Methylibium petroleiphilum PM1: one gene and its partner. The protein of the gene in region 1 interacts with the protein of each later gene in a pairwise test. Links are inferred from orthologs where the notes say so. Each region holds a gene or a part of one and is shown in the gene's direction. Other genes may lie near its edges.

What was found. Proteins that work in one complex are often made in the same cells at the same time.
Region 2: the proteins of leuS (region 1) and ligA interact in binary tests that used the Escherichia coli proteins (3 or more experiments, as listed by UniProt). The link is inferred for Methylibium petroleiphilum PM1 from one-to-one orthologs.

What each region holds. Positions count from the first base shown.
Region 1 is NC_008825.1:235,183-239,850, reverse strand. Bases 1,394-4,668 are described here. They hold leuS (leucine--tRNA ligase), read left to right. Parts: upstream 1,394-1,774; coding sequence 1,775-4,468; downstream 4,469-4,668. Other genes in these bases: MPE_RS01075 (LPS-assembly lipoprotein LptE), read left to right, coding at 4,474-4,668; MPE_RS01085 (ExbD/TolR family protein), read left to right, coding at 1,394-1,683. Outside these bases: dapB (4-hydroxy-tetrahydrodipicolinate reductase), read left to right, coding at 1-562; MPE_RS01090 (MotA/TolQ/ExbB proton channel family protein), read left to right, coding at 574-1,239; more of MPE_RS01085, read left to right, coding at 1,246-1,393.
Region 2 is NC_008825.1:1,950,602-1,955,554, forward strand. What follows is about bases 1,320-4,238. They hold ligA (NAD-dependent DNA ligase LigA), read left to right. Parts: upstream 1,320-1,721; coding sequence 1,722-3,755; downstream 3,756-4,238. Other genes in these bases: MPE_RS09120 (cell division protein ZipA C-terminal FtsZ-binding domain-containing protein), read left to right, coding at 1,320-1,701; def (peptide deformylase), read left to right, coding at 3,782-4,238. Also shown: chromosome segregation protein SMC, read left to right, coding at 1-512; more of MPE_RS09120, read left to right, coding at 622-1,319; more of def, read left to right, coding at 4,239-4,315; MPE_RS09135 (cupin-like domain-containing protein), read right to left, coding at 4,331-4,953. UniProt on the Escherichia coli protein: DNA ligase that catalyzes the formation of phosphodiester linkages between 5'-phosphoryl and 3'-hydroxyl groups in double-stranded DNA using NAD as a coenzyme and as the energy source for the reaction.

The sequences.
Region 1 (4,668 bases):
CCACCTGCAGGCCTGCCGCGAGCTCGGCGTGCAGCTGGTGATCGGCACCACCGGTTTCGACGAGGCCGGCAAGGCTCGCATCTCCGAGGCCGCGCAGCACATCGCCATCGTGATGGCGCCCAACATGAGCGTGGGCGTGAATGTGGTTCTGCAGCTGCTGGCCACCGCTGCCAAGGCACTGAGCCAGGGCTACGACATCGAGATCATCGAGGCCCACCACCGCCACAAGGTCGACGCCCCCAGCGGCACCGCGCTGAAGATGGGCGAAGTGGTGGCCGACGCGCTGGGCCGCGATCTGAAGTCCTGCGCGGTCTACGGTCGCGAGGGCGTCACCGGTGAACGCGATCCGTCGACGATCGGCTTCGCCACCGTGCGCGGCGGCGACATCGTCGGCGATCACACCGTGCTGTTCGCCGGCACTGGCGAGCGCATCGAGATCACGCACAAGTCCAGCAGTCGCGCCACCTATGCCCAGGGCAGCCTGCGCGCGGTGCGTTTCCTCGCCGACCAGCAGCGCGGCCTCTACGGCATGGAGGCCGTTCTGGGCCTCGTGGCGACGTGACCAGCGGTCTCGTGCACTTCTGGTCCGAGGGTGACGCGATCACCCGCCTCGTCGCCGCGCTGCTGTTGCTGATGTCGGTCAGCGCGTGGGTGCTGATCTTCTGGAAGTCCTGGCTGCTGCGCCGGGTGCGTGCCGACCTCGCGCGCGCCGTCCCGGCGTTCTGGGCCGCGCCCGATCTGGCGGCAGCCCGCACGCAGTTGCAGATTTTCGATCGCGAGGCGGCGCTGGTGCCCCTGCTCGACGCCGGGCTGCAGTCCGCCCGCGGTGGCACGCTCGAGGCCGCCGGCGCGCGCGCCTCGCAGCTCACGCGCCGCCTGCGCGACGCCTTGCACGGCGTGCTGATGCAACTGCAGTTCGGCCAGGTGCTGCTCGCGTCGATCGGCGCGACGGCGCCCTTCATCGGCCTGTTCGGCACCGTCTGGGGCATCTACCACGCGCTGCTCGGCATCGCCGCGGCCGGCAACCTGAGCATCGACCGCATCTCCGGCCCGGTCGGCGAGGCCCTGGTCATGACGGCCGCTGGCCTCGCGGTCGCGATCCCCGCGGTGCTGGCCTACAACGTGTTCGGCAAGCTGGTCGGCGCCTGCGAGGCCGAACTCGAGGGCTTCGCTCACGACCTGCGCGAGATGCTGCTCGACGACGCCTCGGCGCCCCGCCCGGGCACCGAGCGAGGCTGAACCGTCATGGCCTTCGGTCGCCTGGAGCGCACCGCGCTGCCGCAGCCGATGAGCGACATCAACATGACGCCGCTGATCGACGTGATGCTGGTGCTGCTGGTGATCTTCATGATCAGTGCCCCGCTGATGACCTCGAGCCTGCGCCTCGACCTGCCCCGGGCCGATACCGCAACGCCCAGCGACACGCCCAGCTTCGTCAGCGTCGCGCTCACGCCCGACGGCGCACTCCATTTAGGCGACGAGGCCCTGGCCGACGCCGCCTTCGACGCCCGCATCCGCGAAGCCGCCCGGCGCCAGCCCGGTCTGGAGGTGCAGTTGCGCGCCGACCAGTCCGTGCCCTACGGCCGCGTGGCCGCGCTGATCGGCCGACTGCAGAGCGCCGGCCTCAACCGCATCGCCTTCGTCGCGCAACCCACCGAGGCCGCGTCGCCTTCCTCGAACTGAGCGCCACGGCACGCCCGTCGTCCTCGACGGGTCGCGCCCTAGAATCCATCGACTTTCCCGAGACGGCGCCATCGCAGCGCCCGTGCCCTGCATGAGCACCCCGCATCCAGCCCCCGCCTCCGCTTACGAACCCGGCGCGATCGAAGCCGCCGCCCACGCGCACTGGACTGCGCGCGACGCGCACCGCGTCGTCGAGGACACGAGCCGCCCGAAGTTCTACGCCTGCTCGATGCTGCCCTACCCCAGCGGCAAGCTGCACATGGGCCACGTGCGCAACTACACCATCAACGACATGATGGCGCGCTACCTGCGCATGAAGGGCTACAACGTCCTGATGCCGATGGGCTGGGACGCCTTCGGCCTGCCGGCGGAGAACGCGGCGATCGACAAGAAGGTGGCGCCGGCGCAGTGGACGCGCGACAACATCGCCGACATGAAGTCGCAGATGCAACCGCTCGGGCTGGCCTTCGACTGGTCGCGCGAGGTCGCCACCTGCGACCCGGATTACTACAAGTGGAATCAGTGGTTCTTCCTGAAGCTGCTCGAGAAGGGCATCGCCTACAAGAAGACACAGGTCGTGAACTGGGACCCGGTCGACCAGACCGTGCTCGCCAACGAACAGGTGATCGACGGCCGCGGCTGGCGCAGCGGCGCCCCGGTGGAACGGCGCGAGATCCCGGGCTACTACCTCGCGATCACGCAGTACGCCGACGAACTGCTGGCCAACGTCGCCGACCCGGCCAGCCCCGGCTTCCTGCACGGCTGGCCCGAGCGCGTGCGGCTGATGCAGGAGCACTGGATCGGCAAGAGCGCCGGCGTGCGCTTCGCCTTCCCGCACGAGATCCGCGACGCCGACGGCACGTTGGTCGGCGACGGCCTGATGCACGTCTTCACGACGCGTGCCGACACCATCATGGGCGTGACCTTCTGCGCGGTCGCACCCGAGCACCCGCTGGCGACGCATGCCGCTGCCTCGGACCCGGACCTCGCCGCCTTCATCGAAACCTGCAAGGCCGGCGGCACGACCGAGGCCGAACTGGCCACCAAGGACAAGGAAGGCCGGCCGACCGGCTTGTTCGTGAAGCATCCGCTGAGCGGCGCGCCGGTGCCGGTGTGGGTCGGCAACTACGTGCTGATGGGCTACGGCGACGGCGCCGTGATGGGCGTGCCGGCCCACGACGAGCGTGATTTCGCGTTCGCCAAGAAGTACGGCATCGACATCTTGCAGGTGGTGCACGTCGACGGCGAACACTTCAGCTACGACCACTGGCAGGACTGGTATGCCGACAAGCAGCGCGGCGTGACCATCAACTCCGGCAACCTGAGCGGACTGAGCTACCCGGTGGCGGTCGACGCGGTGGCCGCGGCGCTGGCCGCTCAGGGCCTGGGCGACAAGAAGACCACCTGGCGCCTGCGCGACTGGGGCATCAGCCGCCAGCGCTACTGGGGTACGCCGATCCCCATCATCCATTGCACCGGATCGGGACCGGGGTCCGACAACCCCGGGTGCGGCGACGTGCCGGTGCCCGAGCAGGACCTGCCGGTGCTGCTGCCCGAGGACCTGATCCCCGACGGCTCGGGCAACCCGCTGAACAAGAGCGCCGCCTTCCTGAACGTGGCCTGCCCGAAGTGCGGCGCCCCGGCCAAGCGCGAGACGGACACGATGGACACCTTCGTCGATTCGTCGTGGTACTACATGCGCTATTGCTGCCCCGACAGCGACGCGGCGATGGTCGACTCGCGCAACGACTACTGGATGCCGATGGACCAGTACATCGGCGGCATCGAGCACGCGGTGCTGCACCTGCTGTACGCGCGCTTCTGGACCAAGGCGATGCGCGACTGCGGGCTGGTCAAGTTCGACGAGCCGTTCACGAAGCTCTTCACCCAGGGCATGCTGCTCAACGAGTCCTATTACCGCGAGGACGCCTCGGGCAAGAAGCGCTGGTTCTACCCCAGCGAAGTGGAGGTGCAGTTCGACGACAAGGGCCATCCGGTCGGTGCGATCGCGCGCGAGGACGGCCAGCCGGTGCAGCTGGGCGGCATCGAGAAGATGTCGAAGTCGAAGAACAACGTGGTCGAGCCGCGCGACATCATCGCGAAGTTCGGCGCCGACACGGCGCGCCTGTTCACGATGTTCGCCGGCCCGCCGGACCAGAGCGCCGCGTGGTCGGACTCGGGTGCCGAGGGCAGCTTCCGCTATCTGCGCCGGCTGTGGGCCTTCGCGACGAAGCAGCGCGAGGCCGTGCAGGCCGCCGGCACCGACTTCGCCGACGCCTCGCGCGCCGCCATCGACCTGCGGCGCGACGTGCATCTGCTGCTGCGCCAGGTGAGCCACGACTACGACCGCCTGCAGTACAACACTGTCGTCTCCGGCGCGATGAAGCTGCTCAATGCGCTGGAAAGCGCCGCGCTCGCCGACACCGCCGCCGACCGCGCGGCGCTGCGCGAGGGCCTGGGCATCCTGTTGCGTGCGCTCTACCCCGCCGCGCCGCACATCGCGCACGCGCTGTGGCAGGACCTCGGCTACGCCGCGGCCCACGGCGACCTGCTCGACGCGCCCTGGCCGGCGGTCGACGAACAGGCGCTGGTGCAGGACGAGATCGAGCTGGTGCTGCAGGTCAACGGCAAGCTGCGCGGTGCGCTGAAGGTGCCCGCGTCGGCCGACCGGGCGGCGATCGAGGCCGCTGCGCTGGCCAGCCCCGAGCTCGCGAAGTTCGCCGAGGGCCGCACGCCGAAGAAGGTGGTGGTGGTGCCCGGCCGGCTGGTCAACGTGGTGGTGTGAGCCGCATGTCGCCTCTGCACCGTCGCACCACGCTGAAGGCCGCGCTCGCGCTGTCGGCCCTTGCTTTGTCCGGCTGCGGTTTCCAGCTGCGCCGCCCGCCGAAACTGAGCTTCTCGACGGTGCAGCTGGTCGGCTTCCCGCAGCGCTCGCCGTTCACCGAGCAATTGCGGCGCAGCATCGAGGCCAGCGGCACGACGCGC
Region 2 (4,953 bases), 1.7 Mb from region 1 along the record:
TGGAAGACGCCATCCACAAGATCGACCTCGAGACGCGCGACCTGCTCAAGGGCACCTTCGACACCGTCAACGAGCATTTCGGCCGCATGTTCCCGGAGCTGTTCGGCGGCGGCAACGCCAGGCTGGTGATGACCGGCGACGAGATCCTCGACGCCGGCGTGCAGGTGATGGCGCAGCCACCGGGCAAGAAGAACAGCACCATCCACCTGCTGTCAGGCGGCGAGAAGGCACTGACGGCGATCGCGCTGGTGTTCGCGATCTTCCAGCTCAACCCGGCGCCGTTCTGTCTGCTCGATGAAGTGGACGCGCCGCTCGACGACGCCAACACCGAGCGCTACGCCAAGCTGGTGCGCAGCATGGCCGAACACACGCAGTTCCTGTTCATCTCGCACAACAAGATCGCGATGGAAATGGCCGAGCAGCTGATCGGGGTGACCATGCAGGAGCAGGGCGTGTCGCGCATCGTCGCGGTCGACATGGACGCGGCGGTCTCGATGGCCGAGGCCGCATGAGAGAGGCCATGAACCAAGCGTTCGCGCGGGCCGCAGCGCCGGGCCGCCCCCAGCAAGGCCCGACCCTCCGGGAGGGTCGCTCGACGGACCCGGCGAGCGGGGAGCCGTCATGAGCACGCTGCAATTGTCCTTGGCCATTTTGGGGGGGCTGGTGCTCGCCGCGATCGTGGCCCACGGCACCTGGCAGGCGCGCCGCAACGAGGTGAAGCGTGTGGCGCTCGAGCCCGGGGCGGAGCCCGCGCCGCTGCAGGAGCCGAGCTTTGCGCCGACCGAGCCACCCCGGGCCGACGATACCGGCCCGAAGGCGGAGGCCGAAGACAGCCAGCCGCCGCGCATCGAGCCGACGCTGGTGCGCCGCGCCGCCGGCCTGCCGCGTCTCGACGCGCTGATCGACGCGATCGCCACGCTGACCGTCGACAACCCGGTGAGCGGCGAGACCGCGATCGCCCACCTGCCGCCGGCCCGGCGTGCCGGCAGCAAGCCGTTGCTGGTCGAGGGACTGAACGCCGAGTCGGGTGAATGGGAAACGCCGGCCGCCGGCCAGCGCTACGGGGAGTTCCAGGCCGGTGTGCAACTGGCCAACCGCAGCGGGGCGCTCAACGAGATCGAGTACTCCGAGTTCGTGCAGAAGGTGCAGGCCTTCGCCGAACCCATCGGTGCGCTGCCCGATTTTCCCGACATGCTCGACGTCGTCGCGCGGGCCCGCGAGCTCGACGCCTTCGCCGGCCAGCACGACGCTCAGCTCGCGCTGCGGCTGGTATCGCGCGGCGCCGCGTGGTCGCTGGGCTATGTGCAGCAGCACGCTGCCCGCCACGGCTTCATGGTCGGCGCGCTGCCGGGCCGCCTGGTGCAGCCCGGCGAGGACGAGGGCGCGCCGCCGGTGCTGACGCTGCAGTTCGATCCGCAGGCAGCGCTGGCCGACGAGCCCAGCCAGGCCGCCGTCCGCGAGCTGACGCTGGCCTTCGACGTGCCGCAGACCGCTGCCGCGGCCGCACCGTTCGCTGCCTGGTGCGCCGCCGGTGAGGCACTGGCCGCCGAGCTCGACGCCGCGATGTACGACGACAGCGGCCAGCCGCTGCAGCCGGCGGCCTTCGCCTCCATCGGCCAGGCGCTCGAAAGCCTGTACGAGGCGCTCGCGGCACGCGACCTCGCGGCCGGCAGCGCCGCGACGCGCCGGCTGTTCAGCTGAACGCGAGCGGGCACCTGCCGATGTCCGACCGCGCGGAAGATCCGGCCGCCCGCGCCGCGCAACTGCGCGAGCAGCTCGAGTACCACGCCCACCGCTACTACGTGCTCGACGCGCCGGAGATCCCGGACGCCGAGTACGACCGCCTGTTCACCGAACTGCAGGCGCTGGAGGCGGCGCACCCCGGGTTGCGGACGCCGGACTCGCCGACCCAGCGCGTCATCGGCGCGGTGCTCGAAGGCCTGTCGGCGGTGCGGCACGCGGTGCCGATGCTGTCGATCAAGACCGAGACCGACACCACGCCCACCGGTGCGCTGAAGTTCGACGCCGCGGTGCGCAACGCACTGAAGCTGCCGCCCGACGCGCCGCCGCTGCGTTACGCCGCCGAGCTGAAATTCGACGGCTTGGCGATCAACCTGCGCTACCAGGCCGGCCGGCTGGTACAGGCCGCCACGCGCGGCGACGGCGAGACCGGCGAGGACGTGACGCACACCGTCGGCACGATCGAGTCGGTGCCGAAGCAGCTGCGCGGCATCACGGCGCCGGTGCTAGAGGTGCGCGGCGAGGTCTTCATGCGGCGAGACGACTTCGAGGCGCTCAACGAGCGCCAGCGCGAGGCCGGGCTCAAGACCTTCGTGAACCCGCGCAATGCGGCGGCCGGCATCGTGCGCCAGCTCGACGCCAGCATCGCACGCCAGCGGCCGCTGAGCTTCTTCGCTTATGGACTGGGCGACGTGCAGGGCTGGGACGTGCCGCCCACGCACGCCGGGTTGCTGGACGCGCTGGCGGCGCTGGGGCTGCCGGTCGACGCGCACCGCACCGTGGTCGAGGGCGGCGAGGCGCTGGCCGCCTTCCACGCCGGCATCGCGGCTGAGCGCGACGCGCTGCCGTTCGACATCGACGGTGTGGTCTACAAGGTCGACGAGCGTGCGCTGCAGCAGCAGCTCGGCTTCAAATCGCGCGAGCCGCGCTGGGCGGTGGCGCACAAGTACCCGGCGCAGGAGCAGTCGACCCAGCTGGCCGGCATCGAGATCCAGGTCGGCCGCACCGGCAAGCTCACGCCGGTGGCCAAGCTGCAGCCGGTGTTCGTGGGCGGCACGACGGTGAGCAATGCCACGCTGCACAACCGCTTCGAGCTGCGCCGCAAGGGCATCCGCATCGGCGACACGGTGATCGTGCGGCGCGCGGGCGACGTGATCCCCGAGGTGGTGGGTCGCGTGCCCGTCCCGCGAACGGCGTACATCCCCAACTTCCGCATGCCGCGCGCCTGCCCGGTGTGCGGCAGCCAGGCGCTGCGCGAGCGCGGCAGCGTCGACTACCGCTGCTCGGGCGGCCTGTTCTGCGCTGCACAGCGCAAGCAGGCGCTGCTGCATTTCGCCGGGCGGCGCATGATGGACATTGAGGGACTGGGCGACAAGCTGGTCGAGCAGCTTGTCGACGGCGGCATCATCCGCACGCTGCCGGAGCTCTACAGGCTCGGCGTGGCCAAGCTCGTCGCGCTGGAGCGCATGGGCGACAAGAGCGCGGCCAACCTGGTGGCAGCGCTGGAGGCGAGCAAGGCCACGACGCTGGCGCGCTTCCTGTTCTCGCTGGGCATCCGCCACATCGGCGAGGCGACCGCCAAGGACCTGGCGCGACATTTCGGCGCGCTCGACCGCGTGATGGACGCGAGCGTCGAGCAACTGCTGGAGGTCAACGACGTGGGCCCGGTGGTGGCGCAGAGCCTGCGTACCTTCTTCGATCAGCCGCACAACCGCGAGGTGGTCGAGCAGTTGCGCGCCGCCGGCGTGCACTGGGACGAGCACTCCGGCGAGGCCGACCTCACGCCCAGGCCTCTGGCCGGCAAGACCTTCGTGTTGACCGGCACGCTGCCGAGCCTGGGGCGCGAGGCCGCCAAGGAGCTGATCGAGGCCGCCGGCGGCAAGGTGGCCGGCTCGGTGTCGAAGAAGACCGACTACGTGGTGGCCGGCGAGGAAGCCGGCAGCAAGCTCGAGAAGGCTCAGGCACTGGGTGTGGCCGTGATCGACGAGGCAGCGCTGCGCGCGCTGCTGGACTGAGGACGAAACCGGGAGGTGCAGACGCCATGGCTGTTCGAGACATCCTGAAGATGGGCGATCCGCGCCTGCTGCGCATCGCGCACCCGGTGCGCGAATTCGACACGCCCGCGCTGCACGCGCTGATCGAGGACATGTTCGACACGATGGAGGCGGCCAACGGTGCCGGCCTGGCGGCACCGCAGATCGGGGTGGACCTGCAACTCGTGATCTTCGGCTTCACGAAGAGCGAGCGCTACCCGGAGGCGCCGCCGGTGCCGCGCACGGTGTTGATCAACCCGCAGATCACCCCGCTGTCGGAGGATCTGGAAGACGGTTGGGAGGGCTGCCTCTCGGTGCCCGGGCTGCGCGGCGTGGTGCCGCGCCACCAGCGGATCCGCTACACCGGTTTCGACCCGCAGGGCCGGCGCATCGAGCGCGAGGCCGAGGGCTTCCACGCCCGCGTGGTGCAGCACGAATGCGACCACCTGGCCGGGGTGCTCTACCCGATGCGGGTGCGCGACTTCAGCCGCTTCGGCTACACCGAGGTGCTGTTTCCAGGGCTCGATGACGGCGACGATTGAACGGGCGAGATTGCCTCACCAGTCTGAGATTGACGGATTCTCATAGCTGTAAGTGTTAGGGAACACGAAATTTGAGAACGAGAACGACAGACTGACTTCCAGCGAGGCGACCTGGTGCCACCAGCCCAGCGGGAGGAAGACGGTGTCACCCGGTTCCAACACCACCTCGAGCACCTTGACGTCGCGGAAGGCCGGGTAACGGTCAAGGTCAGGATGATCCAAGTCGATTGCGCTGAACACCCCGTCGTGGTTGTATAGACGCGGCGTCTCGAGTGGCGAGATGAAGCGCCAGCGCTTGCGTCCGACCACCTGGGTGTGCAGCAACATCAGGGTGTCGTGATGCAGGGGAGTGACGGTGCCGGCCGGGCCGAACCAGAACGAGGAGCGTTGCGCCAACTGTGCCGGGTCGCAGAATAGCGGCAGCGTTCCAATGTCAGCCAGCAGTGGCGCGAACTCCGGTCGGCGCAAAATCTCGTTGTTGGCGGTCAGATAGTAGTCGTTGGTGGCACCGCCCGCCAGCACGCGATCGACGAAATCGCCGAGCCGGACGTTGTGGCGGTGCTTGAGCTTGTCCTGCTCGTACTTCGGGTTGACGGCCCGTTCCGCCTGGATCTCGACATCGAGGTGACCGAACCGTT